One region of the Jeongeupia sp. USM3 genome, then DNA from elsewhere that is predicted to be linked to it. Evidence: predicted binding sites of a transcription regulator. Region 1 holds the regulator's gene; each other region holds the start of a gene.

What was found. Region 1 encodes NrdR, which represses ribonucleotide reductase genes. Its sites were predicted from a motif close to AAANACNATATATNGTNTTT; they were not measured.
Region 2: BJP62_RS04755 (ribonucleoside-diphosphate reductase subunit alpha) is a predicted target of NrdR. The motif match lies at 8,294-8,313, and genes of this name have one in related genera.
Region 3: BJP62_RS10565 (ribonucleoside triphosphate reductase) is a predicted target of NrdR. The motif match lies at 4,813-4,832, and genes of this name have one in related genera.

What each region holds. Positions count from the first base shown of each region.
Region 1 is NZ_CP017668.1:157,381-167,792, forward strand. Features, by position in the region: gene BJP62_RS00755 (NCS2 family permease) at 1-1,174, shown strand, start outside; gene BJP62_RS00760 (adenine phosphoribosyltransferase) at 1,184-1,729, shown strand; gene BJP62_RS00765 (hypoxanthine-guanine phosphoribosyltransferase) at 1,766-2,314, shown strand; gene BJP62_RS00770 (CorA family divalent cation transporter) at 2,336-3,961, shown strand; gene glyA (serine hydroxymethyltransferase) at 4,076-5,323, shown strand; gene nrdR (transcriptional regulator NrdR) at 5,433-5,888, shown strand; gene BJP62_RS00785 (glutamine amidotransferase) at 5,891-6,595, shown strand; gene ribD (bifunctional diaminohydroxyphosphoribosylaminopyrimidine deaminase/5-amino-6-(5-phosphoribosylamino)uracil reductase RibD) at 6,577-7,698, shown strand; gene BJP62_RS00795 (zinc-ribbon domain-containing protein) at 7,716-7,886, shown strand; gene BJP62_RS00800 (riboflavin synthase) at 7,887-8,498, shown strand; gene ribBA (bifunctional 3,4-dihydroxy-2-butanone-4-phosphate synthase/GTP cyclohydrolase II) at 8,498-9,589, shown strand; gene ribH (6,7-dimethyl-8-ribityllumazine synthase) at 9,616-10,089, shown strand; gene nusB (transcription antitermination factor NusB) at 10,086-10,412, shown strand, end outside.
Region 2 is NZ_CP017668.1:1,043,952-1,054,363, reverse strand. Features, by position in the region: gene ubiG (bifunctional 2-polyprenyl-6-hydroxyphenol methylase/3-demethylubiquinol 3-O-methyltransferase UbiG) at 1-639, opposite strand, end outside; gene BJP62_RS04790 (TRZ/ATZ family hydrolase) at 706-2,013, opposite strand; gene BJP62_RS17870 (hypothetical protein) at 2,092-2,298, opposite strand; gene BJP62_RS04785 (hypothetical protein) at 2,623-3,114, opposite strand; gene BJP62_RS04780 (cupin domain-containing protein) at 3,089-4,207, opposite strand; gene BJP62_RS04775 (peroxiredoxin) at 4,265-4,732, shown strand; gene BJP62_RS04770 (peptidylprolyl isomerase) at 4,739-5,218, shown strand; gene tatA (Sec-independent protein translocase subunit TatA) at 5,286-5,444, opposite strand; gene BJP62_RS04760 (PhoX family phosphatase) at 5,611-7,860, opposite strand; gene BJP62_RS04755 (ribonucleoside-diphosphate reductase subunit alpha) at 8,416-10,412, shown strand, end outside.
Region 3 is NZ_CP017668.1:2,233,679-2,244,090, forward strand. Features, by position in the region: gene BJP62_RS10550 (SulP family inorganic anion transporter) at 1-870, shown strand, start outside; gene BJP62_RS10555 (anaerobic ribonucleoside-triphosphate reductase activating protein) at 1,586-2,332, opposite strand; gene nrdD (anaerobic ribonucleoside-triphosphate reductase) at 2,403-2,588, opposite strand; gene BJP62_RS10565 (ribonucleoside triphosphate reductase) at 2,758-4,755, opposite strand; gene BJP62_RS10570 (quinone oxidoreductase) at 5,026-6,000, shown strand; gene BJP62_RS10575 (YqiA/YcfP family alpha/beta fold hydrolase) at 6,000-6,578, shown strand; gene BJP62_RS10580 (Dyp-type peroxidase) at 6,575-7,471, shown strand; gene BJP62_RS10585 (LTA synthase family protein) at 8,121-9,776, opposite strand; tRNA gene BJP62_RS10590 (tRNA-Lys) at 9,855-9,930, opposite strand; tRNA gene BJP62_RS10595 (tRNA-Lys) at 9,979-10,054, opposite strand; gene gloA (lactoylglutathione lyase) at 10,230-10,412, shown strand, end outside.

The DNA of each region.
Region 1 (10,412 bases):
GTCGCTGACCGGCATGGACTTCAACGCGGTATTCGTGGCGACCTGCCTCGCCGCCGCGTTCGGTACCGCGGTGATGGCGCTGTTTGCCAATTACCCGATCGCGCTGGCGCCGGGCATGGGGCTCAACGCCTACTTCACCTTTGCCGTCGTCAAGGGCATGGGCGTGCCGTGGCAGACGGCGCTGGGTGCGGTGTTCATTTCGGGCATCATTTTCGTGCTGGTGTCGTCGTTCAAGATCCGCGAAATCCTCGTCAACGCGATTCCGCGCTCGCTCAAGCTGGCGATCTCGGCCGGTGTCGGCCTGTTCCTGGCGATCATCGGCCTCAAGAGCGCGGGCATCATCACCGGTAGCGAGGCGACGCTGGTCAAGCTCGGCGACATCCATGCGCCGTCGGTGCTGCTCGCCGCGCTCGGCTTCGTGCTGATCGTTGCGCTCGAATACCGCAAGATCAAGGGCTCGATCATCATCGGCGTGCTCACGGTGACGGTCCTGTCGGTATTGATGGGGCTGGTGCCGTTCAAGGGCGTGTTTGCCATGCCGCCGTCGATCGAGCCGACCTTCATGCAGCTCGACATCCAGGGGGCGCTGAATGCCGGCCTGATCGGCGTGGTGTTCATCTTCTTCTTTGTCGACCTGTTCGACACCACCGGTACGCTGATCGGCGTCTCGCACCGCTCGGGCCTTCTGGACAAGGACGGCAAGCTGCCGCGCATCAAGAAGGCGCTGCTGGCCGATTCGAGCGCGATCATTGCCGGTTCGGTGCTCGGCACGTCGAGCGTGACCGCCTACGTCGAGTCGGCCGCCGGCGTCGCCGAAGGCGGTCGTACCGGCCTGACGACGCTGGTCGTTGCGCTGCTTTTCCTTGTTGCGCTGTTCCTGGCGCCGCTGGCCGGCACCGTGCCGGCCTTCGCGACCGCGCCGGCGCTGTGCTATGTGGCCGTGCTGATGGCGCGCGGCCTGGCCGAAATCGACTGGGACGACATCACCGAGGCCGCGCCGGCGGTGATCACCGCGGTTGGTATGCCGTTCACCTATTCGATTGCCGACGGGATCGCCTTCGGCTTCATCAGCTATGCTGCGATCAAGCTGCTGGCAGGCCGCTTCAAGGACCTGAGCCCGGCGGTGCTGATCATCACCGCGCTGTGGATCACCAAGTTCGCACTGTTCGGCTAAGGAAGGGCGATGGAACCGCGCAACGAGGAATACATCAAGGCCCGCATCCGTACGGTGCCGGACTGGCCGCAGCCCGGCGTGCAGTTCCGCGACATCACGCCGCTACTACAGGATCCGAAAACCTTCCGCGTGCTCGTCGATACCTTCGTCCATCGCTATATGGACCAGAAGCTCGACGTCGTCGCCGGCGTCGATGCGCGGGGTTTCATCCTCGGTGCCGTGGTGGCGTACGAGCTCAACCTGGGTTTCGTGCCGATCCGCAAGAAGGGTAAGCTGCCGTTCACGACCGTTTCGGAGGAGTACGAGCTTGAATACGGCTCGGCAACGGTCGAGATCCATTGCGATGCCTGTCATGCCGGCGATCGCGTGCTGCTGATCGACGACCTTGTCGCCACCGGCGGCACGATGATCGCCGCCGCCAAGCTGCTCACGCGCATTGGCGCGACGGTGGTCGAGGCGGCAGCCATCGTCGACCTGCCCGAGCTCGGTGGCTCGAAGCTCGTCACCGGGCAGGGCATCCCGCTGTACACGATTTGTGATTTTGCCGGCCACTGAGGCCGCACCCGTAGATTCAGGAGTTTTACCGTGACCATGGAATTGCCCGAAGCGCTGACGATCATCGATAACGCCGACCTGCTGCACTCGGAGGCCGAAGTCCTGGCGGCGATCGACCGGATGGCCAGCCAGATGACCGCTGCGCTCAAGGATGCCAACCCGATCGTCTACACCGTGCTCAACGGCGGCCTGATCGTCGCCGGCAACCTGCTGCCGCGGCTGAAGTTTCCGCTCGAGATGTCCTATCTGCACGCGACGCGTTACCGCAACGACACCAGCGGCGGCGTGCTCGACTGGAAGGTCAAGCCGCACGACGACCTCAAGGGGCGGACCGTGGTGATCGTCGACGACATCCTCGACGAAGGTCATACACTGGCGGCCATCGTCGAGTACATCCGGGCGCAGGGCGTCAAGGACATCCACGTCGCGGTGCTGGTCGACAAGCTGCACAACCGCAAGGCCGCGGGCATCAAGGCCGACTTCGTCGGACTCAAGGTCGACGACCGCTTCCTGTTCGGCTGCGGCATGGACTACCAGGGCTACTGGCGCAACACGCTGGCGATCTACGCGGTCAAGGGCCTGTAGCGAACACTCGGCGGAGGGCGGATGGCTGATTCCCAACAGGTTCGTCACTTCCGCCAGATCCTGATCTGGCCGCTGCAGCTGATGCCGCTCGACGAGAGCGGCGTGCTCGGCCAGCAGTGGCGGCTGATGGCCGCCGCGGCCGATTCGCCGTGGCAGTTGCGCGCCAGCGAGTTCGAACCCGGGGCGTTCCAGGAGCGCCATTACCGCGAGTTCATCACCTTCCTGCCCTATGTGCAGCGCTTCCTGTATGGCGAAGGCGAGACCGAAGCCAACGACGTCGCCAGTTACGGCAAGTCGCCGCTGCACGTCTTTCGCCGCCACGACGTCAAGTCGGCCCGGCTGACGTTCCGTGATGGCGCCGAGATCGACCTCGCGATCGCGCACATCGACCTGTATTTCTTCTTCGACATCGACGTCGTCATCCTCGCATTCGAGGTGATGGGCGACGACCTGCCGTTGCCGCGCGTGCAGGACATCCTGTTCCGTTTCGGCCGCTCCTTCCCGGCGCAGTGGGACGAGGACGGCGGGCCGGCAAGCTGCCTTGCCCGCGTGGCGTGGCGCGATGCCGGCGGGCGGGTGCTCGCGACATCCGACTACGACGACCGCGATGCCTATCTCGACCATCTCGCCAGCTACCGTTCGCCGCGGCTTGCGCGCCATTGGGCCTGGCTGCTCGAACCGATGGTGCCGCACCATTCGGATGTGGCAGGGGGTGTGCGTTACCGCCAGCTCGAGTATCACCGGATGCCGCTGATGGCCTACCTGGCGCTCGACGAGCCGTTTTCGCTGTCCGAGGCCGATTTCTACCGGATCGGCATGGTGACCCGGCCGGATGACGACGAGGCCCTGCCCGGGCGGCTGGTCAGGGATTTCATCGAACAGAACTGCTACGACCGCTACTGGTCGCCCGAACAGGGTGTGCCGAGCGCGTCGACGCGGATGATGTGCAATGGCCAGGCGCTCGTCGTCGTCGGTGACCGGCGCCACCGGTTCTTCTGCGACGCGCAGACCGGCGTGCTCGGCCAGTTCCGCCATCAGCAGTTCCTGCTGGCGCTGATCGCGCACTTCCACAAGGCGGCGCTGCTGACGTTTTCGGACCGGATGGCCGTGGCGCTGGCGCGGCTCAATGTCGCCGACGTGCATTCGGTGCGGCTGTTCAAGCGCGACATCCGTATCCAGCTTGAGGTCTTCCTGCGCTTCACCCAGCGCTACTGGTTCAGCGAAATTTCGAACCAGGCGGTGACCGCGCGGCTGTTCGAGATGCTGCGCCGGCATCTCGGCACCGCCGAGCTGTATCGCGAGGTGCAGGACTCGGTGCGGAGCATGAGCCAGTACCTCGAGAGTGACGATCTGCGCCGTCAGGCCGATACGATCGTCAAGCTGACCGTGGTGACGATACTCAGCCTGGTCGGCACGACGGTGACCGGATTTCTCGGCATGAACGTGTTCGACCTCGCCGACGCAAGCCCGCTGGCCAAGGTCGGCTATTTCGCGATCGTGCTGGCCCCGACGCTGATGCTGACGCTGTACACGCTGATGAAGGCGCGCCCGTTGGCCGAGTTCCTCGAGCGGATGGCCGACCAGCGCGCCGGCTGGCGAGGACGGCTGGCGGCCTTCATCCACATCTGGCGGCGCCGGCGGGGCTGAACCGGCCATGAATGGCGCTCATCCTGTGGCGCATCAGGATTGCGGCAAAGAGCGCTGCGGCTCGTGGTAGAATCCGGGCCATTCCCCATCTCAATCGACACGGAAAGCGAACTCATGTTCTCCAAGTCTGTCACCCTCTCGCAATACGATCCCGACCTCGCCGCCGCCCTGCAGGGTGAAGTGGTCCGCCAGCACGAGCACATCGAGCTGATCGCGTCGGAAAACTACACCAGCCCGGCCGTGATGGAAGCGCAGGGTTCGCAACTGACCAACAAGTACGCCGAAGGCTATCCGGGCAAGCGTTTCTACGGTGGCTGTGAATACGTCGACGTGATCGAGCAACTGGCCATTGACCGCGTCAAGGCGCTGTTCGGCGCCGAGTACGCCAACGTGCAGCCGCATTCGGGCTCGCAGGCCAACCAGGCGGTGTACTTCTCGATCCTGAAGCCGGGCGACACGGTGATGGGCATGAACCTTGGTCACGGTGGCCACCTGACCCACGGTTCGCCGGCCAACCTGTCGGGCAAGCTGTTCAACATCGTTGCCTACGGCCTGAACGAAAACGAAGAGATCGACTACGACGACATGGAACGTGTCGCGCTCGAGACCAAACCCAAGCTGCTGATCGGCGGCGCCTCGGCCTACGCGCTGCGCTTCGACTGGGCGCGCATGCGCGAGATCGCCGACAAGGTCGGTGCCTACTTCATGGTCGACATGGCGCACTACGCCGGCCTGATCGCTGCCGGTGTCTATCCGAACCCGGTGCCGCACGCCCACTTCGTCACCTCGACCACGCACAAGACGCTGCGCGGCCCGCGCGGCGGCATCATCCTTGCCAAGGCCGAGTTCGAGAAATCGATCAACTCCAACGTGTTCCCGACGCTGCAGGGTGGCCCGCTGATGCACGTGATCGCCGGCAAGGCCGTCGCGTTCAAGGAAGCGGCGACGCCGGAATTCAAGGAATACCAGGCACAGGTGATCAAGAACGCGCAAACGATGGCCGCCACGCTGGCCGAGCGCGGCCTGCGCATCATTTCGGGCCGTACCGAGTCGCACGTGTTCCTCGTCGACCTGCGTCCGAAGAACCTGACCGGCAAGGCTGCCGACGCGGCGCTGGGCAAGGCGCATATCACCGTCAACAAGAACGCGATCCCGAATGATCCGGAAAGCCCGTTCGTGACTTCGGGCATCCGCATCGGCGCACCGGCGATCACGACTCGCGGTTTCAAGGAGGCCGAGGCCGTCCAGGTCGCGCACCTGATCGCCGACGTGCTCGACAATCCGGCCGACGAAGCCAACCTTGCGACCGTGGCCGAGAAGGTCAAGGCGCTGACCGCGAAGTTCCCGGTCTACGTCGCCTGATCCTGCCCAGCGCATGAAAAGGGTGGTGCCGAGAGGCGCCACCCTTTGCCATTTTCACGCGCCCGTTCTTTATTGATCTTTGCTCCTATCCGGCCACGAGGGCCTGTCGATGAAATGTCCGTTCTGCGGTTCCCCCGATACCCAGGTGGTCGACTCGCGTGTTTCCGACGAGGGCGATGCGGTCCGCCGTCGCCGCCGCTGCAACGTCTGCGACAAACGCTTCACCACCTACGAAACCGCCGACGTGCGCATGCCGCAGGTCGTCAAGCAGAACGGCCAGCGCACCGAGTTCGACCGCGACAAGATCCGCATCAGCTTCCAGCGCGCGCTGCACAAGCGCCCGGTGTCGACGCAGCTGATGGACGAGGCGATCGCGCGCATCATCCAGAAGGTGCTCAGCATCGGCGACCGTGAAATCCTGTCGCGCCAGATCGGCGAGATGGTGATGACCGAACTCGCCAAGCTCGACAAGGTCGCCTACATCCGCTTTGCCTCGGTCTACCGCTCGTTCTCCGATGTCGACGATTTCCGCGATGCGATCCGCGAAGTGACCAGGAAGGACTAGGCATGCCGCGTACCGCCTGGATCATCCGCCATCTGGCATTCGAAGACCTCGGCACGCTCGCCGGAACGCTCGAGTCGCGTGGCTATGCGCTGCGCTATCTCGAAGCCGGTGTCGATTCGCCCGATGCGCTGGCCGACGCCGGTGTCGACGACCTGCTCGTCGTCCTTGGCGGGCCGATCGGCGTCTACCAGACCGACCGCTATCCATGGTTGCTGCTCGAAACCGTCGCCATCGCGGGCTGGCTCGACAGCGGCCGCGCCGCGCTGGGCATCTGCCTTGGCGCGCAACTGATTGCTGCAGCGCTCGGTGCGCGCGTCTATCCGGGGCACGACAAGGAAATCGGCTGGTCGCGGCTGACGCTGACCGACGCTGGCGCAGCATCGCCGGTTCGGCATCTCGACGGTGCGCTGACGTCCATGCTGCACTGGCACGGCGACACCTTCGACCTGCCGGTCGGCGCCGACCTGCTGGCGTCGAGCGCTGCGTATCCGCACCAGATCTACCGCGTCGGCCCGCGGGTGCTGGCGTTCCAGTGCCACCCCGAAATCGACACAGCCCGTTTCGAGCAATGGCTGATCGGCCACGGCGACGAACTCGATGCCGCCGGTATCGGTTTCGGCGTGCTGCGCGCGCAGACCGCGGCCGAAGGCGGGCGTTTGCGTACACAGGCTGCGCTGTGCATCGGCGAATGGCTGGATTCGCTGTGAATACGCTCGCCGTGCAGGACCGCATCCACATGCAGCGGGCGCTGCGGCTTGCTGCCTTGGGGCTGTATACGACCACGCCGAACCCGCGGGTCGGTTGCGTGATCGTCCGTGACGGCGAAGTCGTCGGCGAAGGCTGGCACATCCGTGCCGGCGAGCCGCATGCCGAGGTTCATGCGCTGCGCATGGCCGGCGGCGCGGCGCGTGGTGCGACGGCCTACGTGACGCTCGAACCGTGCAGCCATCACGGCCGGACACCGCCGTGTGCCGATGCGCTGGTGTCCGCCGGCGTCGCCCGCGTCGTCGCCGCAATGACCGACCCGAATCCGCAGGTCGCCGGCCGCGGCCTTGCCGGACTGGCGGCGGCGGGTATCGACACCGCTTCCGGCATCCTCGAGGCCGAGGCACGCGAGCTGAACGTCGGCTTCATCAGCCGGATGTTGCGCGGCCGCCCATGGACACGGATCAAACTTGCCGCAAGTCTGGATGGCCGGATCGCGCTGGACGACGGACAATCGAAATGGATCACCGGTGCCGCCGCGCGCGCCGATGTGCAGCGCTGGCGTGCGCGCTCGTGCGCGATGCTGACCAGTGTCGAGACGGTACTGGCCGACGATGCGCGGCTGACGGTGCGCGATTTTGCCGTCGAGCGCCAGCCGCTGCGCGTCGTCGTCGACAGCCGCCTGCGCACGCCGGCCGATGCGGCGCTGCTGCAGACGAAGGGCGTGCTGATCGCCGCCGCCGTCGATGGCCCGCAGCGTGCAGCGCTCGAAGCCGCCGGTGCCGAGGTGCTGCTGCTGCCGGGCGGTGATGGTCGCGTCGATCTGGCCGCCTTGCTTGCGCAGCTGGGAAGCCGGGGCATCAGCGAACTGACCGTCGAGGCCGGCGGCGTGCTGGCCGGCAGCCTGCTGCAGGCGGGGCTCGCCGACGAGCTGTTGCTGTATCAGGCGCCGGTGCTGGTCGGCCGGGGCAGGGCGATGCTGGACTTCAGTCTGGCCAGCCTGGCAGAGCGCTACGCGCCGCGGGTGATCGAGCGCCGCAGCGTCGGCGACGACCTGCGCTGGACCTTGCGTTTTACCGATCCGGCCCAAGCTTTCAGGGCCTGAGTCATGAGGAGCATGCGATGAGCGAACAAGCACCGGTCTGCCCGGACTGCGGCAAGCCACTGGAAGTCCTCAAGGCCTGTGGCGCCACCAGTTATTTCTGCAACCACTGCAACGAACTCAAGTCGTCGCAGCGTGTGAGTGAAGCGAACGCCAGCCGCAATGCGGCGGCCGACAAGGAGCAAGGCTGAATGTTTACCGGAATTGTCCAGGCTATCGGCAAGATCGAGCGGGTCGAACCGTTCGCCGGCGGCGTCAGGCTGACCGTCCGTGCACCCGGGCTCGACATGAGCGACGTCGTGCTCGGCGACAGCATTTCGCACAACGGTGCATGCATGACCGTGATCGAGCAGATCGACCCGCAGCGTTACCGGATCGACGTCTCGGACGAGTCGCTGCGCTGTACCGTCGGCCTCGACGCCGAAGGCGGCTGCGTCAATCTGGAAAAGGCGATGCGTCTGGGCGACATGGTCGGCGGCCATCTGGTCTCGGGGCATGTCGACGGTGTCGGCGAAGTGCTGTCGTTCGATCCGGTTGGCGACAACCGCGAGCTCGTCGTCCGCGCGCCGAAGGCCATGGCCAGGTATCTGGCCGCCAAGGGCTCGGTCGTCGTCAACGGCGTGTCGCTGACGACCAATTCGGTCCGCGATGTCGAGGACGGTTGCGTGTTCTCGATCAACCTGATTCCGCATACGCTCTCGGTGACGACGCTCGGCCAGCTGGCCGCCGGCGCAAAGGTCAATCTGGAAATCGACCTGATCGCCCGTTACGTCGAGCGCATGCTCGGTACGGAGCACCGCTGATGGTCACGATTTCTTCGGTGCAGGACATCATTGCCGACATCCGCGCCGGCAAGATGGTCATCCTCGTCGACGAGGAAGACCGGGAGAATGAAGGCGACCTGGTGATGGCCGCCGAGTTCGTCACCCCGGAAGCGATCAATTTCATGGCCAAGTTCGGCCGCGGGCTGATCTGCCTGACGCTGTCGGCCGAGCGTGGCCGGCAGCTGAATCTGCCGCTGATGGTCAGCCAGAACGGCTCGGGTCACGGCACCAATTTCACCGTGTCGATCGAAGCCGCCGAAGGCGTGACGACCGGCATCTCGGCGTACGACCGCGCGCTGACGATCAAAAAGGCCGTGGCCTTCGACGCCAGGCCGGACGATCTGGTATCGCCGGGCCACGTGTTTCCGTTGCTGGCGCAGCCGGGCGGCGTACTGGTCCGCGCCGGCCACACCGAAGCGGGCTGTGATCTGTCGCAGCTCGCCGGCCTGCAGCCGGCGTCGGTGATCTGCGAGGTCATGAACGACGACGGCACGATGGCGCGGCTGCCGCAACTGCTCGAGTTTGCGGCCGAGCACGACCTCAAGGTCGGCACGATCGCCGATCTGATCCATTACCGCAGCCAGACCGAATCGCTGATCGAGATCGCCGGCCGCCGCAGGGTCGAAACCGCCGCCGGCGCGTTCGAGCTGGTCGTGTTCCGCGACACGCTGTCGACGGCGACGCATCTGGCGCTGGTCAAGGGGCAACCGCAGCCGGGCAGCGAAACGCTGGTGCGCGTACACGAGCCGCTGTCGGTCGTCGACTGGATCGACCTGGGCGGCAGCAACCATTCGTGGGACGTCCGCGCTTCGCTCGACGCGATCAACCGCGCGGGCTGCGGCGTGATGGTGCTGCTGCACCGGACCGAAAGCGGCGAAGACCTGCTGGCGCGCGCCTTGCCCGAACTCGGCCTGAACAAGGTCCGCCGCTGGGACCTGCGCACCTACGGTATCGGCGCGCAGATGCTGCGCGCGCTTGGCGTCGGCAAGATGCGTCTCCTGAGCCCCGAACGCAAGATGCCGAGCATGGCCGGCTTCGGCCTCGAAGTCACCGGCTTCGAAACCCCCTGAACCGTACGACCCACTGGATTGCCACCATGAGTTTTGTTCCGAATCGTGACCAGACGCTGCCGCCGCTTGACGGCAAGGGGCTGCATGTCGGCATCGTGACCTGCCGCTTCAACGAAGGGATCACCGTTGCGCTGCGCAACGCCTGCGTCGGCGAGCTGCTGCGTCTCGGCGTCGCCGAGAACGCCATCGACGAATACGCAGTGCCGGGCGCGCTCGAGGCGCCGCTGGCGCTGCAGCTGCTGGCCAGAACCGGGCGCTACGATGCGCTGGTCACGCTCGGCTGCATCATCCGTGGCGACACTTATCACTTCGAGCTCGTCGCCAACGAGTCCGGCGCCGGGGTGACCCGGGTCGGCCTCGATGCGTCGATCCCGATTGCCAACGCCATCCTCACCGTCGAGAACGATGAGCAGGCCGAGGCCCGCAAGACCGACAAGGGCGTCGATGCCGCCCGCGTCGCCGTAGAAATGGCCCAACTTCAGAAAGCGTTAAAAGCATGAGCGAACACGAACAGCAAGCAAACACCCCGCCGGCCAAGCCGAAATCGGCCCGCCGCCGCGCCCGCGAATTCGCGGTCCAGGGGTTGTACCAGTGGAACCTGACCGGCGACACCGTCAACAATATCGAGAAGTTCCTGCGCGAAAGCAGCCCGCAGTTCGCCAAGGCCGACGAGGCGCTGTTCCGCGCGGTGATGTACGGCGCGATCAAGGAATCGGCCGATCTGATCAGGCTGATCACGCCGCACGTCGATCGTCCGCTCGAGGAAGTCAGCCCGGTCGAGGCTGCCGTGCTGCTCGCCGGCGCGTTCGAGATCGTCCACATG
Region 2 (10,412 bases), 890 kb from region 1:
GCCGCTGACGGTGACCGTTTCAAGCCCGGCGGCGCGTGTCATGCGCGCCAGCTCGGACGGCTTGATGAACTTGGCGTAGTCGTGCGTACCGCGTGGCAGCAGCCCCATCAGGTACTCGGCGCCGATCACCGCCAGCGCGTAGGCCTTCGGGTTGCGGTTCAGCGTCGAGAAGAACACCCAGCCGCCCGGTTTGGCCAGCTGGGCGCAGGCGGCGACGATGCTCGCCGGCGACGGCACGTGTTCGAGCATTTCCATGCAGGTGACGACGTCGAAGCTTTCCGGCGTTTCCGCCGCCAGTGCTTCGACCGCGACGCAGCGGTAGTCGACCGAGACGTTCGATTCGAACAGGTGCAGCTTGGCGACCTTGAGCGATTTTTCGGCCAGGTCGATGCCGGTGACTTGTGCGCCGGCCTGCGCCAGTGCTTCGCTGAGGATGCCGCCGCCGCAACCGACGTCGAGCGCCTGCTGCGCGGTCAGTACCGCATGGTCGGCGATGAACTGCAGCCGCAGCGGGTTGATCTGGTGCAGCGGCTTGAATTCGCCGTCCTTGTCCCACCACTTGTGGGCGAGGGCGGAGAACTTGGCGATCTCGGCTTGATCGGCATTGATGGGGGCGGCAGTCGGCGGCGTTTCGGTCATGGCATGGGTTCGGTGCGGTCAGGCTGCCAGTTTACCCCGAGCGCTGCCGCTGCTGAACCGTAATGCTCAGCGCGGCGCGATCCGCGCCTGCCAGCGCCGGGCATTGGCGGCGAGTTGCGCCGGCTTGAAGCGCGTCAGCTCGCCGCCCGCAAGCTGCGGCACGCCGGCGATCCAGACGTGGCTGACCTGGCTGCGATCCAGTGCGTAGACCAGATGCGAGACCGGGTCGTAGGCCGGCTGCGTGCCGATGTTCGACAGGTCGACCGCAATCACGTCGGCCTGCTTGCCCACCGCCAGGCTGCCGATCCGCTCGTCCCAGCCGAGCGCCCTGGCGCCGTTGATCGTTGCCATCTCCAGCGCCTGCCAGGCCGGCAGCGCGGTCGGGCTGCCGCTCTGGCCCTTGGCAAGCAGCGCGGTGAGGCGCAGTTCGGCAAACAGGTCGAGCTTGTTGTTGCTGGCCGCACCGTCGGTGCCGATGCCGACGTTGATGCCGGCGGCGAGCTGGTCGGCGATGCGGGCGAAACCCGACGCCAGCTTGAGGTTGGATGCCGGGTTGTGCGCGACGTGGACGCCGCGTTGCGCCAGCAGCGCGATCTCGGCGTCGGTCGTGTGCACCATGTGCGCGGCGATCAGCGGGCTGTCGAGCAGGCCCAGCCTGGCGAGCCGTTCGAGCGGCCGCACGCCGTGCTGGCGCAGGCTGTCGTCGATCTCGTCCTGCGTTTCGTGGATGTGGCAGTGGATGCCGACACCGAGTTCGTCGGCCAGCGTGATCACCCGGCCGAAAGTCGCGTCGCTGACGCTGTACGGCGCGTGCGGTGCCAGCGTGAAGCCGACCAGCGATTCGCCCTGGAATTCGTCGATGCACGCAAGCGCCCGGCGGAGGTACTGGTCGGCGTCGGCGGCGTAGGGCGTCGGGAACTCGAGGACCGAGCAGCCGACCATCATCCGGAAGCCGCTGGCCAGCGCTGCACGGGCGACCGCGCCGTGGTGGAAATACATGTCGTTGGCGCAGGTCGTGCCGCCACGGATCATCTCGGCGATCGCCAGCTGGGTGCCGTCGAAGACGAATTCGTCCGAAACGTGGGCGCCTTCGGCCGGCCAGATGTGGTCGTTGAGCCAGTCCATCAGTGCCAGATCGTCGGCGTAGCCGCGCAGCAGCGTCATCGCCGAATGCGCGTGCAGATTGATCAGGCCCGGCAGCAGTGCATGCTCGGGCAGCTCGACGCGTTCGGCGTCGGGATAGCGGGCGAGGGCGTCGGCGGCGGGCAGGATCGCGATGATGCGGTCCTGCTTGATGACTAGCGCATGGCCGGTCAGCACTTCGCGCGGTTCAATCGGGATCAGCCAGCGGGGCAGCAGAATCTGGGTGGGCATGAAACGGGATCGCAGGAAAGACGACAGAAATGCAAAAAGCCGACCTTACGGTCGGCTTTTTGTTGCAGCTTGCCTGAATTACTTGGCAGCCGAAGCAACATCCGAAGCAGCAGCTTCAACAGCCGAAGCAACTTCCGAAGCAGCAGCTTCAACAGCCGAAGCAGCAGCTTCAACCGGAGCCGAAGCTTCAACAACAGCCGAAGCGGCAGCCGGAGCTTCTTCTTTCTTGCCGCAAGCGGTCAGGGCAACGGCGAGCAGAGCAGCAACGAGCAGAGACTGTTTCATTTTTTTCAAACCTTTGAATTAAAGACGAGTTGGACAAAAAACCACTAGGGCTATCGACCGTAGATCGATGGCTCCGAAAAGCAGTTAGGCATCATTGACGACCGACAGGACCGGATTCTAACAACGTTTTTGGTAAAAAGGTAGGCAAGGGGCGGCCCCGGATGCATCGTATTGCCTGCCAATTGCAACGACTTGTACAAATCGGCGGGCGTCTCCCGGCGCCGGGAGGGTGTGACGGGCGTGGCCGTCCGGCTCCGGAGGCTGACCGCCAGTCGCCACGCGGTCTGGCACGATGCTGACGACATGATGCCGGCGAGATGCCGGCTAAATATACAAACGGCTCCAGCCCGGCTCCGGCCTCGCCGTCGTCCAGATTTCGTCAAATTGCTGTTGCAGTAAGGCAACAGTGTTGCCATGACTGCCCAGTTCGGCATGCGGCCAGTCGGCGTGACGCCGTTTTAGATAATGCAGGCCGTCGGCAATCGCCAGCCCCTGCGCGGCCGGTCCGCCATCGTCGGCGACGCGCAGCAATTGCATCCGGTGGCCGAAACGGTCGCGCAGTTGCATGAAGCGCGGCGCGTCGCTGGCGAGATAGCCGCTGCGCCACGCCAGCAGCCTCAGCTCGCCGCCGTGGACGAAGAACGTCCACAGCGTGTCGCAGACCGCGCGGCTGCCGAGGTCGGCAATGCGGAAGTCGTCCTCGGCCAGCCACAAGCTGCGGCGGGCCGACGCGACCAGTGCGGCGAAGGCGTCGGCGTAGTCGCGATGCCGGTCGATGGCGCGAGGCGGATCAGCCGGCAGGGTGAAGGAAGCCACAGTCGTAGCACGCGTACAGCGCTTCGAGCACCGCGTCGTCGTAGTCGCCGGCCGGCAGCGCGCGATCGTCGGCGAGCTGCTGCAGCGCGGCGAGCGCGGCCGGCTCGGCGGCGATCTCGTCACCATTGATATAGATATGGTCGCGCTCGAACAGCATCTGGCTTTTCAGGTCGAGTACGACCCCGTGTTGTGCGACCGCGGCGGCGAAGTCGTCGAAATCGAGCGGCTCGTCCGGCGCGTCGAAGAACACGTGCGGCTTCGGTTCGGTGAAGTAGCGGCCGACGAAGCGGCGCACCGTGTCGTCGTTCCATTCGATCTGCTTGAGCATGGCGGCCATGCTGGCGATGAATTCGTCGTCGATCTCGCCGGGGTGCTTGCGGGTCTGCCGGTCCGGATCGGCGTACATGCCGTCCAGGCACAGTTCGTCCTGGACGAACTCGAGAAACTTGCCGGCGATTTCCTGCGTCTTCGGTGCGCGGAAACCGATCGAATACGTCATGCCCGGCTCGAGCGCGACGCCGTAGTGCGCGTATTTCGGCGGCAGGTAGAGCATGTCGCCGTGTTCGAGCACCCATTCCTGTTCGGGGGCGAAATCCCTGAGCACGCGGATCGGCGCGTCCTCGACGAAGTTGCCCGCGTCGTCGCTGGAGATCTGCCAGCGCTTGCTGCCGCCGACCTGCAGCAGGAACACGTCGTACGAGTCGTAGTGTGGGCCGACGGTGCCGCCCGGCGGTGCGTACGAGATCATCAGGTCGTCGAGCCGGTAGTAGGGCAGGAAGTTGAAGCGGTACAGGAGCTTGCCGACGTGGTCGACATGGTGGTTGACGTTGCTGACCAGCAAGGTCCAGTCGGTCTCGGGCAGGCGCGCGAGCCGGCGTTCGCTGATCGGGCCGTGCTCGAGCAGCCACTGGCCGTTGCGGTACTCGAGCAGCCGCGATTCGGCATCGTCGCTGCCGGCGAGCTCGGTGAGCCGGGCCAGGTCGATCAGTTCGGGGAAGTCGGTCCACGCCTGACGGATCAGCAGCGGTTTTTTCTGCCAGTATTCGGCGAGGAATTGTTCGGGCGTGAGGCCGCCGAGAAGTTGCATGGTCATGGCTGGGCACTATAACGACTGTGAGAATGACGCGATTATCGCACCGGGGGAGACGGCATGCTGAATCCAGGCGAAGTGGCGCCCGATTTCGAACTGCCCGATGCCGGCATGGACTCGGTCAGGCTGTCGGATTTCCGCGGCCGGCAGAACGTGGTGCTGTATTTCTTCAACAAGGACCACACGCCCGGCGGCATCACCGAAGCGATCGAATTCAGCGAGCGTGTCGCCGCGCTGGCGCAGTGCGATGCGGTCGTGCTCGGCGTCAGCATGGACGACTGCATGGCGCATGAATTGTTCATCGACGAGGAGGGGATCGAGTTCGACCTCCTGTCGGACCCGGAAGGCGACGTGAGCCGCCGCTACCATGCGCTGCGCGAGTGGCAGGTGGGCGACGTGGTACGATACGGCATTGAGCGCTCGACTTTCGTCATCGACAAGGCGGGGCTGATCCGCCACGCCTTCTACCATGTCACGCCGAAAGGCCACGCAGCCGAAATACTCTCCCTTGTTCAATCGCTAGGATAAGCCCGAATGCAAATCGCCAAGAATTCCGTCGTCACCCTGAACTACGAAATGTTCGATCTCGAAGGCAAGCAGCTCGACAAGACCGAAGAGCCGATCGCCTACCTGCACGGCGGTTATGACAACATCCTGCCGCTGGTGGAAGAAGCGCTGGAAGGCAAGACCGTCGGCGACAGCATCGACGTGGTGATGGAAGCCGACGACGCCTTTGGCGAGCACGAGCCGGAGCTGATCCGCTCGGAAGACAAGGACGTGTTCCCGCAGGAAGTCGAAGTCGGCATGATGTTCGAAGCCGATGATCCGCAGACCGGCGACGTGCTGCTGTTCCGCGTCGTCGAAATCGCCGGCAACAAGGTCACCGTCGACGCGAACCACCCGTTCGCAGGCATCAAGATCCGCTTCGTCGGCAAGGTGGTCGACGTGCGCGAAGCCACCGGCGAGGAAATCGCCCATGGTCATGTGCACGGCGAGCACGGCCACCAGCACTGAGCCGGCAGGCCGGAATGAAGAACGGGGCGACCAAGGTCGCCCCGTTTTTTTTGCTATTCCGCCGCACCTACTGTTGTGACGGGTCGTCCTTGCCGTTCACGCCGTCCTTGAAACCGCGGATTGCGGCGCCCAGGTCGCCGCCGGCGTTGCGCAGCCGGCGGGTGCCGAAGACCAGCACGACGACCAGCAGCACCAGTGCCCAGTGCCAGAGGCTGAATGAACCCATGAGATTCTCCTGAAGGGGCCGGGCCGGCGGGCCCGGCGCAGTACATTTTAAAGAGCGGTTAACAAAATTTAGTGAAACGGTGCTGGCAAGGCGCGCGAAACGCAGGCAGTACTAAGCAGTACGACAAGTGAGCGCAACGCAGCCAGCAGGGTTTTGTTAGCTGCTCCTAGAGCGTGAGGCCGATGGTGCCGCCGTCATCCTTGGTGATGACGACCGTTGCCGAGCGCGGGCGGGCGGTGCCGCCGGCCGGCCAGTGGCTGGTGAACTTGGACGGATCGCCCAGATCGGCCACCTTGGTGTCTTCGCCCGGGTGCTGGATGTTGACGAACAGCGTCTTGCCGTCCGGCGTTTCGGCGATGCCGGTGATCTCGCAGTCCTTCGGACCGACCAGGAAGCGGCGCAGCGTTTCGCCGTCCGGATTCTTGCCCTTCTGCGTGGTCACTTCGAGCGCGGTGCCGCCGACGCTGTTGGCGACCTTGATCGCGCCGCCGTCGCCGACCTTGCCGGGAAGCGCTGCCAGCATCATGCAGTTCGTGGTGTCGGTGTAGGCGCCGTCGTCGGTCTGGATCCACAGGATGCCGCTCTTCGGGCTGAACCAGATGCCGTCCGGGCTCGACATGTCGTTGTCGTCGGTCAGCGACGACAGGTTGACCGCGGCACCGGCCTTGGCTTCGGCGGCGAACACGTAGACGTCCCACTTGAAGCTGGTCGCGGCCGGGTCGGCACCGGCTTCGGCGGTGCGGATGATGTGACCGTTGACGTTGCCGGTCTGCTTGGTGCTGCCCTTCATGTCTTCGTACGCGCGCGGGTTGGCGGCGTCGGGCAGGAGTTTGCTGCCCGAGGCGCCGGTGGTCACGCGGTTGGAGTTGTTGGTCAGCGTGTAGTAGACCTCGCCGTTCTTCGGGTTGACCGAGCACCATTCCGGGCGGTCCATCTTGGTCGCGCCGGCGGCGTCGGCGGCGATCCGGGTGTTGACGCAGATGTCGGCCACGGTCTTGAAGCTGAAGCCGGCGTAGCCGCTGATCGCGGTATTGGCCAACGTCAGCGGCAGCCAGGTGCCCGAGCCGTCGGCGTTGAACTTGGCGACATAGAGCGTGCCCTCGTCGAGATACTTGTCGCCGGCGGCGAGGCCACGGCCGGCGTCGGCCGGATCCCAGACCGCCTTCGACACATACTTGTAGATGTATTCGTTGCGCGAGTCGTCGCCCATGTAGAACACCACCGGCTTGCCGGCGGCCACCGGCGCATACACGGCGCACTCGTGCGCGAAGCGGCCGAGGTGGGTGCGCTTGCGCGGGGTCGAGCTGGCGCTGTACGGGTCGATTTCGACCACATAGCCGAAGGTGTTGGCCTCGTTGCGGAAGTCGGCGGCGGCGCTGGCGCCGCTGGCGGCGACGTTCCAGCGCTTGTAGACGTCGGCGGCGCCGGCGGTGTCCCACCGCTTGCCCGACGCGGCGCTCGGCACGCCGTAGCGGGTGAACGAGGCGAGCTCGGCGGCGCTGCGGTTGGCGCTGACGTCGCCGGTGCGCGAGAAATAGCCGGCCCAGTTTTCCTCGCAGGTCAGGAAGGTGCCCCACGGGGTGTCGCCGGTGGCGCAATTATTCACGGTGCCGCGGCCTTGGGTGCCCGCGGTCGAATAGGCGGTCTTCATGTAGTCGCTGCCGCGTGCCGGGCCGTTCAGCTCCATCGGCGTCTGCGCGGTGATCCGGCGGTTGTAGCTCGAGCCGCGGTTGAGCTGGAACTTGCCGGCCGTCTTCTGCACTTCGATCACCGCGACGCCGTGGGCGCGGATCTCCTTGTCGACCTCGGCCTGTGGGCGAATGCCGCCGGGGGCGGTGGCGCCGGCCACGTGCAGGAAGGCGTCGGTGATGTGCTCGTGGTTCATCGCGATCAGCCCGCGCTCGCTGCCGTTCGGGTCACGCGCGGTGCCGGCGGCGTTCAGGCCGAAGTAGTTCATGCCGTCGTGATGGTCGCCGGCGCGGAAATCGAAGCTCAGTGCGTCGTCGCTGCCGTCGTTCTTGTAGGCCGCGGTCGCGTTGTTGATCGGATCGCCGAGCGCGAACAGCACGGCGGCGCTGTAGCCGGCGGGAATGGTCAGCGCGTCGAGGACGTTCTTGGCGACCGGATTGAAGTTGAAACGGGCGGCCGGTGCCGGCGTCGGGGTGGGCGCCGGGGTCGGGGCGGGCGTCGGCGCGGCGCTGTCGCTGCTGCCTCCGCCGCCACAGGCGGTCAGCGCGCCACCGAGCGCGACGCCGCCGAACATCATCGCCGCCGCACCGCCGAGGCCGCCGCGCAGGATGCTGCGGCGGCTGATGCGCGCTTCGAGCACGCTGTCGAAGCTGGCGTTGCCGCTCTGGTTGTTGCCGATGTCGTCCGGGTCGGCGCTGGTGATCTGGGTGTTGTTCTGCTTGTTCATCGCTGGGCTCCCTGTGCTTGTCGTTGAGGCGATGGCGGCAAGCCTAGTGGGCGTCGATGACAGCGGCGTTAAGGGGCGGCCGGCAAAACCCTGCCGGCGGCCTTGTGCCCGCTGGCCGTACTTGCGCGTACCGCATGACCGGCGGGAACCCTCGCGGTGCGCCGCGTGCACCTTGCCGGCGCTGCCGTGCCGGGTTTTGCCGGCCGCTTGCCGGGCGCCCGGATCGGCGGCGAGGGCACGCATCCATCGGTGCTGGCCCTGTTTTTGCTTTCTGGGTACTTGTATTTTTCTTGCAACGCAGCCGTCATAACGCCGGTGCCGGCGGGATGGCGGCCCGGCGGGTGCCGGGGAAGCCGGCCGTCGTTTATCACAGGACGGCGCTGTTGCACTAGCCGATGCTCTTCCACTAGTATTTGTGTTAATCCAAGTTTGCAGACACAAGATATTGTGTTTCTTCACAAAGTGTTCACAGACTTGTGCACATCATAGAATCCCCCCTACCCAGAAGGAACAGAGCGCATGTACGCCCCGCTGGATAGCACCACTGGAAGCCGAATGACCGATACCCTCGATACCGCCGCGCAGCACGACAACAGCGCCTACGCCAGCTACAAGATCATCCGCCGCAACGGTGCCGTGGTGCCGTTCGAGCCGCTGAAGATCTCGGTGGCCGTGACCAAGGCCTTCATCGCCGTGCAGGGCAGCCAGGCCGCATCGTCGGCCTCGGTGCGCGAGCGCGTTGCCGGCCTGACCGACTCGGTCGTGCGCGCGCTGATGCGCCGCAAGCCCGAAGGCGGCGCGATCCATATCGAGGAAATCCAGGATCAGGTCGAGCTGGCGCTGATGCGTACCGGCGAGCACGACGTCGCGCGTGCCTACGTGATCTACCGAGAACAGCGCTCGCAGGAGCGCCACCACGCCAAGGTCGAGCATGAAGTCGAGCACCACGACAGCATCAACGTCGTCTTCGAGGACGGCAGCCGTCGTCCGCTTGACCTTGGCCGCCTCAAGGCGCTGATCGCGTCGGCATGCACCGGTTTCGACAGCGAGACCGACCAGGCCGCGATCCTGAACGAAGCGCTGAAGAACATCTATGACGGCGTGCCGGCCGAGGAAGTACGCAAGTCGGTGATCATGGCCGCGCGCCAGCTGATCGAGAAGGATCCGTCGTATTCGCAAGTCACCGCGCGCCTGCTGCTCGACAGCCTGCGCCGCGAAGTGCTCGGCGAGGAAACCAGCCACGAAGAGATGGTGAACGCCTACGCGCGTTACTTCCCCGATTTCATCAAGCGCGGCATCGACGCCGAGCTGCTCGACGAAAAGCTGGCCCAGTACGACCTGGCCCGCCTTGGCGCGGCGCTGAACCACGACCGCGACTACCAGTTCGGCTACCTCGGCCTGCAGACGCTGTACGACCGCTACTTCCTGCATATCGACGGCGAGCGCATCGAGCTGCCGCAGGCGTTCTACATGCGCGTGGCCATGGGGCTGGCGCTGAACGAAATCAACCGCGAAGAGCGTGCGATCGAGTTCTACAACGTGCTGTCGACCTTCGACTTCATGTCGTCGACGCCGACGCTGTTCAACTCGGGCACCCGCCGCTCGCAACTGTCGAGCTGCTACCTGACGACGATCGCCGACGACCTCGACGGCATCTACGAGGGCATCAAGGAAAACGCGCTGCTGTCGAAGTTTGCCGGCGGCCTCGGCAACGACTGGACCCCGGTCCGCTCGCTCGGTTCGCACATCAAGGGCACCAACGGCAAGTCGCAGGGCGTCGTGCCTTTCCTCAAGGTGGTGAACGACACCGCCGTCGCGGTCAACCAGGGCGGCAAGCGCAAGGGCGCGGTCTGCGCCTACCTGGAAACCTGGCATGCCGACATCGAGGAATTCCTCGAGCTGCGCAAGAACACCGGTGACGACCGCCGCCGCACCCACGACATGAACACCGCCAACTGGGTGCCGGACCTATTCATGCAGCGCGTGATCGAAGGCGCCGACTGGACGCTGTTCAGCCCGGCCGAAGCGCCGGACCTGCACGACAAGTACGGCAAGGACTTCGCCGAGGCATATGCCGGCTACGAAGCCAAGGCCGCGCGCGGCGAAATGCGCGTGGTCAAGAAGCTGCCGGCGCTGACCCTGTGGCGCAAGATGCTGACGATGCTGTTCGAAACGGGCCACCCGTGGATCACCTTCAAGGACCCGTGCAACATCCGCAGCCCGCAGCAGCACGTCGGCGTGGTCCACAGCTCGAACCTGTGCACCGAAATCACGCTGAACACCAACGACCACGAAATCGCCGTCTGCAACCTCGGCTCGGTCAACCTGGTGAACCACCTGAAGAACGTCGACGGCCGGATCGTGCTCGATCAGGACAAGATCGCCCGCACCGTGAAGACCGCGATGCGCATGCTCGACAACGTCATCGACATCAACTTCTACCCGGTGGCCAAGGCGCGCAATTCCAACCTCAAGCACCGTCCGGTCGGCATGGGCATCATGGGCTTCCAGGATGCACTGCTGGCGCAGCGGATTCCGTACGCGTCGAACGC
Region 3 (10,412 bases), 1.7 Mb from region 1:
ACCGGCCGCAGCTTTGCCGCCAAGAACGGCTACGACATCGACGCCAACCGCGAATTCCTCGCACTCGGCGCCGCCGACGTCGCCTCGGCGCTGAGCCAGGGCTTCGCCATCAGCGGCGCCGATTCGCGCACCGCGGTCAACGACGCCGCGGGCGGCCAGACGCGGATGGTGTCGATCGTCGGCGCCGGCGCGCTGCTGCTGGTGCTGCTGGTGCTGACCAAGCCGCTCGCCGTGCTGCCGATCGCCGCGCTCGGCGCGATCCTGATCGCGTCGGCAATCGGACTGATGGACCTGCGCGGGCTGATCGCGCTGCGCCGCTACAGCCGCGCCGAGTTCAACATCGCGCTGGCGACGCTGCTCGGCGTCGTCATCATCGGCGTCATGCCGGGCATCCTGATGGCGGTGGGGCTGGCGCTGCTGCGCTTCCTCGCCCAGATCGCCCGGCCGAGCGACCAGCTGTTCGGCCGGATCGGCGGTCACGACGGCTTCTACGAGCTGGCCCACTACCCGGATGCAAAGCCGGTGCCCGGGCTGCTGATCTACCGCTTCGAATCGCCGCTGACCTTCTTCAACGCCGACTACTTCCGCCAGCGGCTGCAGGCGCTGGTGCACGAGCAGCAGCCGCGCTGGGTGGTGATCGACGCGGTGTCGATCGGCGACGTCGACCTGACCGGCGCGATGGCGGTGCGCGAGCTGCAGAAACAGCTGGCCGAGCGCGGCATCGTGCTGGCACTGGCGGGGCGGACGGCGCAGATGCTCGAATGGCTGCGCCAGCGCGGCATCGCGGTCGAGAGCACCGGCATACGCTTCTACCCGTCGCGGCATGCGGCGCTGGCGGCGTATTGTGCGGAGACGGGGTGCGGGGGGTAGCGACAAGCTGCTTGCAGAGCAAGGCTTGGCGTTTAGCGCCTTCGGCGCGGTGTGAAAGGCGTTGACTGCCGGTTCCGCCCGGCAGACGTGATACTTTCTTTTGCTTCGCCAAAAGAAAGTATCCAAAGAAAAGGCGACCCCACATCCGCGCCCCTTCGGGGTGCCCTGTGCTGCTCAGTCGCCACGGCGGGAATCGCAAACTCGCTGCGCTCAAACAGCGATCCCCGACAGCCCCGTGCCGACTTGCGCTGCTCGGCGCTACTGAGGGGATCGGGGCGGCATGCTGATCCCGTACCGTTTGGCTATCGCATGGTGGTTTGGTTCAAGGTAAAAGGCCGCTATTTTCGAGCTACGGCGCTTGGTCCGCGACACCTTGAAGACCTGATGAATCAGGTTAACAGCCAACCACCGCAATCAACTGGTTACGTCATTCCGTTCTTTGACCGGTTGCATACCGTGAGGACCCCCTCAGTAGCGCCGAGCAGCACAGCCGAATGCGGGGCCTTCGGGGATCGCTGTCTGAGCGCAGCGAGTTTGCGATTCCCGCCGCGTTCGGCGAGCAGCGCAGGGAACCCGCGAAGCGGGCGCGGATGCGGGGGCGCCTTTTCTTTGGATACTTTCTTTTGGCGAAGCAAAAGAAAGTATCACGTCCGCCGGGCGGAACCGGCAATCAACGCCTTTCACACCGCGCCGAAGGCGCTTAACCCTAGCAGTGCTAATCGTTCCGCACGCAAAACCGCGCAAACTTCCCTGCAATCTCCGCCACCGTCTCCGCCGCCGGATACCCCGCCGGCAAGGGGTTGCTCCCCAGCAGCGCCGATTCGACCCCCTGCGGCCGGTAGCGCTGCAAGGCGTAATCCCGTACCCCAAGTCCGGCCAGCGTGTCGGTCAGCGCCAGCAAGGCCGCGTCGTCGTGCAGCTGCGGGTGGATCGTCGTCCGGCACTCGTACGCGACGCCCGACTCGATCAGCTGCTGCAGCGACGTCCGCGCCGGGTCGCCACTGCGTGGGACGAGGGTCACCTGCAGATAATCGGCAAAGCCCGTCTTGACGTCGAAACCGACCCAATCAAGATAGGGCAGGCAGTGCGCCAGCCGTGCCGGGTAGGCGCCGCCGGTGTGCAGCGCGGCCTTGAAGCCCATCGCCTGCACGTCGCGCAGCATCGCCGGCAGGTGCTTCTCGGCGAGCGGCTCGCCGCCGCAGAACACCACCGCGTCGAGCAGGCCGCGACGTTGTTCGAGCCAGACGAGGATCTCGGCCCAGACCGGTACGCCGGGCACCTGCTTGCGCGCCTGCAGGTGCGGGTTGTGGCAGTAGTGGCAGCGCCACGGGCAGCCGGCGAGGAAGACCACGCAGGCCAGCTCGCCCGGATAGTCGCAGCTCGAAAACGGCACGAACCCGCCGATCTTCGGCGGGTTCGGCAGGTCGCGGCTGTGATGCGCGACCGTTGCGGCTTCAGCCACGGCCCGCTTCGTTGAAGCAGGCTCGGCCGGATCAATCACGCCCCGGTTCGTTGAAGCGCGCCGGGTTAGATCAATCACGGCCCGGCTCGTTGAAGAAGGTGCGCTCGGCAAACTCGCCCTGCTTGCCGGTATTGAAGCTGGTCACCGGGCGGTGATAGCCCATCACGCGGGTCCACACTTCGCAGCGGGTGCGTTCTTCGTCGCGCAGTTGCACGTCGGCGGTGGCGAGCTGGGTCTGGATCGAGAGGTCGGTCATGGTGTTCTCCTTTTTTGGTCAACGATGGCCAGCCATGCTGGCTGGCCGTTTTCATATGTAAACCACGCACAAGCCCAGCGAAGCGGTGCTGGCAAGGCGTACGAAGCGCAGACAGTACAAATCCGTACGGCAAGCGAGTACAACGCAGCCAGCAGGGCTTGGGGGTGGTTTACTTGCAGCAGGCCGCCTGCTTCTTGGCCAGCAGGTCGGCGTCGCACTTCGGGCAGAACTCGTGGTGCCCGGCGAGGTAGCCGTGGGTCGGGCAGACCGAGAACGTCGGCGTCACGGTCAGGTAGGGCAGGCGGAAGCTCGACAGCGATTTCTTCACCAGCGCCTTGCACGCCGCGGCGCTGGATACCGCCTCGTTCATGTACAGGTGCAGCACGGTGCCGCCGGTGTACTTGCGCTGCAGCTCGTCCTGGCGCGACAGCGCTTCGAACGGGTCGTCGGTGAAGCCGACCGGCAGCTGGCTCGAGTTGGTGTAGTACGGCTGCGCGGCGGTGCCGGCCTGGATGATGTCCGGATAGCGCTTCCTGTCCTCACGGGCGAAGCGGTAGGTCGTGCCTTCGGCCGGCGTCGCCTCGAGGTTGTACAGGTGGCCGGTTTCCTCCTGGAATTCGGTCATCCGCGCGCGGATGTGGTCGAGCAGCCTCAGCGCCATCGCGTGGCCACGCGGGTCGGTGATGTCGAACGCGTCGCCGCTGAAGTTGCGGATCATCTCGTTGATGCCGTTGACCCCCAGCGTGCTGAAGTGGTTGCGCAAGGTGCCGAGGTAGCGCTTGGTGTACGGATACAGGCCGTTGTCGATCAGCCGCTGAATCACCTTGCGCTTGAGTTCGAGCGAGGTCTTGCCGATCTCCATCAGCGCGTCGATGCGGGCGAACAGCCCGGCCTCGTCACCGCGGAATTCAAAGCCCAGCCGCGCGCAGTTGATCGTCACCACGCCGAGCGAGCCGGTCTGCTCGGCCGAACCGAACAGGCCGTTGCCGCGCTTCAGCAGCTCGCGCAGGTCGAGCTGCAGCCGGCAGCACATCGAGCGGACCATGTTCGGCTGCAGCTCGGAATTGAGGAAGTTCTGGAAGTACGGCAGGCCGTACTTGGCGGTCATCTCGAACAGCAGCTCGGTGTTCGGGTGATCCCAGTCGAAATCCGGCGTGATGTTGTACGTCGGGATCGGGAACGTGAACGCGCGGCCCTTGGCGTCGCCCTCCATCATCACTTCGATGTAGGCGCGGTTGATCATCTCCATCTCGGCCTGCAGGTCGCCGTAGGCGAACGGCATTTCCTTGCCGCCGATGTAGGGGATCTGTTCCCTCAGGTCGTCCGGGCACACCCAGTCGAAGGTCAGGTTGGTGAACGGCGTCTGCGTGCCCCAGCGGCTCGGCACGTTGAGGTTGTAGATCAGCTCCTGGATATGCTGTTTGACCTCCACATACGACAGGCCGTCGACGCGGACGAATGGCGCCATATAGGTATCGAACGACGAGAACGCCTGCGCGCCGGCCCACTCGTTCTGCAAGGTGCCGAGGAAGTTGACGATCTGGCCGACCGCGCTGCTCATGTGCTTGGGCGGCGTCGCCTCGACCTTGCCCGGTACGCCGTTCAGCCCTTCGGTCAGCAGCACGCGCAGCGACCAGCCGGCGCAGTAGCCGGCGAGCATGTCGAGGTCGTGGACGTGGATCGCGCCCGAGCGGTGCGCCTCGCCGACTTCGGGCGGGTAGACGTGGTTGAGCCAGTAGTTGGCGATCACCTTGCCGCTGGTGTTGAGGATCAGCCCGCCGAGGCTGTAGCCCTGGTTGGCATTGGCGTTGACGCGCCAGTCCGAGCGGTCGAGGTACTCGTTGATGCTGGCGCCGACGTCGACGACGGTGCGGGTGTCGGCACGCAGCCGCGAATGCGCCTCGCGGTAGGCGATGTAGGCGCGCGCGGTCTTCAGGTGGCCGGCGCCGAGCAGCGTTTCCTCGACCGCATCCTGGATCGCCTCGATCGACGGCGTCGTGTCGGCGGACAGATGATTGAGCACCGTCACCGCGAGCGCATGCGCCCAGTCGGTGTCGAACTCGCCGCTGGCGCGGCCGGCGGCGGCGATGGCGCGGCCGATCTTCTCGGCGTCGAAAGCGACGATGCGGCCATCGCGCTTGATCACGTACTGGGGAGTGGGAGTCATCGGGCTTATCAACTTTTTATCAACAATTTATCAACATATGGTGCATATGCTGCGAATGGACACAATATATTGTGTTCAACCCGATGCCGCCGCCCCAAGTCGGCAGCCCTTGACCCACATCAAGAACCACCCCGGCCCGGCTTGCCGATGACGCCGGGATGGCCGATACGGCCGCCGCTTCGGCGTATGCTCTGTGACTAATGCCGGACGCGCGCGGCGCGACCTCGCTAGAATGTAATCGGCCGTTCTGGACTACACGCTGGATACCCCATGGACACGCAAGTCATCCGCATTCACCGGCACGGCGATCCCGACGTGCTGCAGCTGGAAACGATCACGCTGGCCGCCCCCGGCGCCGGCGAAGTGCTGGTCCGCCAGACCGCGATCGGCGTCAATTTCATCGACACCTACCACCGCAGCGGCCTCTACCCGCTGCCGATGCCGAGCGGCCTCGGCCAGGAAGCCTGCGGCGTGGTCGAAGCCGTCGGCGACGGCGTGAAGGAATTCCGCAAGGGTGACCGCGTCGCCTATGCCGGCGGCGCACCGGGCGCGTATGCGCAGCACCGGATCGTCCCGGCCGCCCGGCTGGTGCCGGTGCCCGACACGATCAGCGACGACATCGCCGCCGGCACGCTGTTGCGCGGCATGACCGCGCAGTACCTGCTCAAGCGCACCTTTCCGGTCAAGGCCGGCATGACGGTGCTGATCCACGCCGCCGCCGGCGGTGTCGGCCAGATCGCCTGCCAGTGGGCGCGCGCGCTCGGCGCCACGGTGATCGGCACCGCCGGCGGCGTCGACAAATGCGCACGGGCGAGTCACTGGTGCGACCACGTGATCGACTACCGCGTCGACGACTTCGCCGCCCGCGTGCGCGAGATCACCGCCGGGGCCGGCGTGCCTGTCGTCTACGACGGCGTCGGCAAGGAAACCTTCGATGGCTCGCTCGACAGCCTCGCACCGCGCGGCATGCTGGTGTCGTTCGGCAATGCCTCGGGCGCGGTGCCGCCGTTCTCGCCCAACCTGCTGGCGCAGAAAGGCTCGCTGTTCCTGACCCGGCCGTCGCTGGGCCACTACACGGCAACGCGCGACGAGCTGCTCGATACCGCCGAGGACTATTTCACTGCAGTCGCGCGCGGCTTCGTCGCCGCCGAGATCGGCCAGCGTTTCGCGCTGTCTGAGGCGGCGCTGGCGCACCGCGAGCTCGAAGCGCGCCGCACCACCGGCTCGACGCTGCTGCTGCCCTGATGACCGTCCACCTCGTCTACCTGCACGGCTTCCTGTCCAGCCCCTTCTCGCTGAAGGCGCAGGACACCGCCGTGTGGATGGCCGAACAGCGCCTCGCCGATTACTTCCACTGCCCGCAGCTGCCGATGGACCCGCTGGCGGCGTGCGCGGCGCTCGAGGGCGCCATCGAGCGGCTGCACGGCGAACCGTTCTGCCTGATCGGCAGTTCGCTCGGCGGCTATTTCGCGACCTGGGCCGCCGAGGAGTACGGCAGCCGTGCGATCCTGATCAACCCGGCGGTCCGGCCGTACGCGCTGCTCAAGCACCATCTCGGCCCGCAGCGCAACTACCAGACCGGCGAATATCATGTGATCGACGCCTCGTTCGCACCGGCGCTGAAATCGCTCGAGCGCGAGGTCAGCGATCCGCGCCGCTACTGGCTGCTGGCGCAGACCGGCGACGAAGTCCTCGACTATCGTGAAGCGGTCGACAAATACGCCGGTTGCCGTCAAACCGTCATCGACGGCGGCGACCATGGCTTCCGGAACTACCCCGAATGGCTGCCCGCCATCTGGGACTTTGCACAAGGACAAGCATGACCACACCGCAATCGGGCATCCTGCCGCTCGCTTCCTCGCACGCCTATTTCGTCCTGCTGCGCCGCCGCCTCGGCCGGCGCATCGACGCCAGGAGCCGCGAATGCCTGGCGGGTCTGCCGGCGCGGCTGGCGGCACAGGGCTGCCTCGGCGTCGTCGCGATCGGCGCCGAAGCGTTCGGCGACGTGTTCGAAGGCCCGCGCCCGGCCGAACTGCGCGCGTTTCCGCGCATTCCCGGCGCCGTCCACGCCGCACCGGCCAGCGACGCCGACGTGCTGATCCACCTGCGCGGCGAACACCAGGACCGGCTGTTCGACCTCGCCGACGCCTGTGTCGACGCGCTGTCGGGCTGGCTCGAACCGGTCGAGAATGTCGCCGCCTTCCGCCGTCACGAGGGGCGCGACCTGACCGGCTTCGTCGACGGCACCGAAAACCCGGACGCCGACGAACGCCCCGCCGTCGCGCTGGTCGCCGACGGCGACTGGGCCGGCGGCAGCTATATCCATACGCAGCGCTACGTCCACCGGCTCGACTCGTGGCAGAAGCTGCCGGTGAAGCAGCAGGAAGCGGTGATGGGCCGCACCAAGGACGCCGACGAGGAGCTCGACGACGACGAAAAACCGGCGACCGCGCACATCAGCCGCGTGGTGATCGAGGAAGACGGCGAGGAGCTGGCGATCCTGCGCCACTCGCTGCCCTACGGCACGCCGGGCGGCGAGCGCGGGCTGTACTTCGCCAGCTACTGCCACACGCCGACGATCTTCGAGAAGATGCTCGCGCGGATGATCTCGCCGACCAGCGACGGCCGCGTCGACCACCTGCTCAACTACACCCGCGCCGTCAGCGGCGGCGCGTTCTTTGCGCCGAGTGTCGAGAGGCTGGTGGCACTGGGTTAAGAGGCTGGCGCTTGGCTGATCCGTGCATTGAAGACTGGCGATCAGCGCCTTCGGCGCGGTGTTAAAGGCGTTGACTGCCGGTTCCGCCCGGCGGACTCACAAGTGGGCGTTTAGCGCCTACGGCGCGGGTAAAAGCGTTTTGATGCGCGTTCCGCCGCGCGTACGGGAAGGGAGCTTTGTCTCGCCAAAGCCCCCTTCACCCCAAAGGCGACCCGCGCCCTGCGGCCCTCCGGGCTGCCCTCGATCGGTCGCGAGCCAAGCGATCAAACCGCTCGTCTCGCTCCACTCCTCGGCGCTGGCGAACGGGATGAAAGGCGGCGCACTTTTCACCGCAATTGGTTTGCCACGTGTTTGTTCACTGCCTGTTGCATACCACCCGGGCCCCTCAGAAGCGCCGAGAAGCACAGCGGAGCACGGGGTTTCGGCGAGCACTGTTTGAGGCCGCAGGCCGAGTTGCGCAGCCGCCGTGCTTTGCGAGCATCGCAGGGTACCCCGAAGGGGCGCGGATGCGGGGGCGCCTTTTCTTTGGATACTTTCTTTTGGCGAAGCAAAAGAAAGTATCACGTCCGCCGGGCGGAACCGGCAATCAACGCCTTTCACACCGCGCCGACGGCGCTAAACACAGCACCTCCGAAAACGCCACAAACGCCTAGAACAACCGCTCCGCATACAAAGGCAACGGAAACACCGTCTGCCACACCCTGCCGTGCTTCGACAGCGCGTCCGGGCTGCGCTCGCAAATCCCGGCCAGCGCCGGCCAGAAGCGGTCGTTGCCACTCGCCAAGCGCGCAACCTCGCTCGACAAGCAGAACATCGGCCGCTCGGCGACGCGCCCGGCCATCGCGGCCGGATCGGCATTGCCCTTGCCGCTGGTCTTGATGAACACCGGCACCTCGCCGCGAACGCGGTACTGCATCGGGCTCAGCTTGTAGGCGAAACGGAAGTCGCCATTGCTCGCACCGGTGGTCCGGAAATAGCTCGCGTCGAACACGCCCTTGCGGTGGAAGACCGCGGTCAGCGACGGCTTGTGGTCGCCGACGACGATGACCGTCAGCGGCCGCTTGCGCTTCTTCGCGCGTTTTTCCAGCTCGGCGACAAATTTCTGCATCTCGGCGACGGCCGCGCCGAGCCGCTTGCGGTAGTCGGTCTCGCCGTCGTCGCTGCTGCGGTAGGCGCCGTGCGTCATCACCGTCACCAGGAACAGGAACTGCTTCTGCTTCGCCGGGCGGGCCGCGTAGACGTCGAGCGCACGCCGGTACAAGAGCGCGTCGGACGGCCAGGTCCGCGTGTGCCAGTCCATCGTCTCGACGAAATGCTGTTCGTCGAAGCCGAAACGCTTGTAGACGGTGTCGCGCTTCCAGAACGAGCCGTAGAAATTGTGGATGCCGGCGGTGAAATAACCGGCGGCATTGAAGTGCGACACCAGCGATTCGGCGCCGTCGCGGTAGTCTGGGCCGAAGTTCTGGTAGTCGACACCGGGCAGCACCTGCGACGACAGCCCGGCGAGCAGCTCGAACTCGGCCTCCGACGTGCCGCCGCCGTAGACCGGGCTGATCGCGGTCGACTGGACGAAGCCCTGCGTCGTCAGTTCGGCGATCGGCGTGCGGAAGCGGTCGTCGGCGGTGGTGAAGCACGCCTCGCACAGGATCAGCGCGACATCGGGTTCGGGCGCCGGGTCGAGCACGGCCGGCGGGTTGTCGTAGAACGCGTGCGGCCCGCGCCGCGGCAGCTTGATGCTCTCGGCGGTGTAGTACAGATGCGCGATGATGCCGTTCTGCTTGGCGTTCTCGTTGAAGTTGTACGACAGGTACGGTGCGCGGAACACCTCGGCCAGCGTGGTGCTGACCGCCTTGGACGCGGCGCCGGCGTCGCCCAGCCGCAGGCCGAGCATCGCCGGCAGGACCAGCCCGGCCGCCAGCCGCCACCACGAGAACCGCGGCCGCTTCCACAGGCCGACGCCCAGCGCGACGACGAACAGGGCCGCGAACGCGATCATTTCCCAGCCGAGATAGCTCGCCAGCGATGCCCCCTGCGAGACCTCGAGCACATCGCGCGCGACCAGCGTCTCGCCGGTCAGCGCCTCCTTGGCCCAGCTGGCATGGGTCAGAAAGCCCTCGAGGCCGAGCGCGGCGCCGACCGAGGCCCAGCGGTTGAGGATGATCGCGAAGACCAGGTAGACGAGCAGCGAAAACAGCAGCCGCGACGGCGCCCAGTCGGTGTCGATCAGCAGCCGGCCGGCCAGCAGCAGCGCGTACGGCCCCGCCAGTCGCGCCAGTTTGAGTGTCCAGTGCTGCAGTCCTTGCATTTCCTTTCCCGCTGCCACCTGCCTTGCGGTGGCCAAACGCAAAAAAGCCAGTCTTTCGACTGGCTTTTCTGGTGAAACTGGTGGGCTGTGAGTGGCTCGAACACTCGACCTACGGATTAAGAGTCCGCTGCTCTACCAACTGAGCTAACAGCCCGAGAGCGGCAACTATATAGAAGCAATTGCCAGCTTGTCAAGTTCTGGATGGTGGGTCGTGCGGGACTCGAACCTGCGACCAACGGATTAAAAGTCCGCTGCTCTACCAACTGAGCTAACGACCCTTCCAAAACAAGACGCGCATCTTAATGGCGGACCACGTTCCCTGTCAACCCTGATCCGTCAGGAATCGGCCGGGCCACGACAAAAATGCCGCGGCAATATGCCGCTGTATGGCAATACTCACATCGGGCTAAACTTTTACGCTTCCAATCCGCCCCTATCCGAGGAGAACCCACCGTGCGCCTTCTTCACACCATGCTGCGCGTCGGCGATCTCGACCGCGCGCTGGCCTTCTATACCGAAGTGCTCGGCATGCGCCTGCTGCGCCGTCAGGATTACCCGGAAGGCCGCTTCACGCTGGCCTTCGTCGGCTATGGCAACGAGGCCGATACCGCCGTGCTCGAGCTGACCCACAACTGG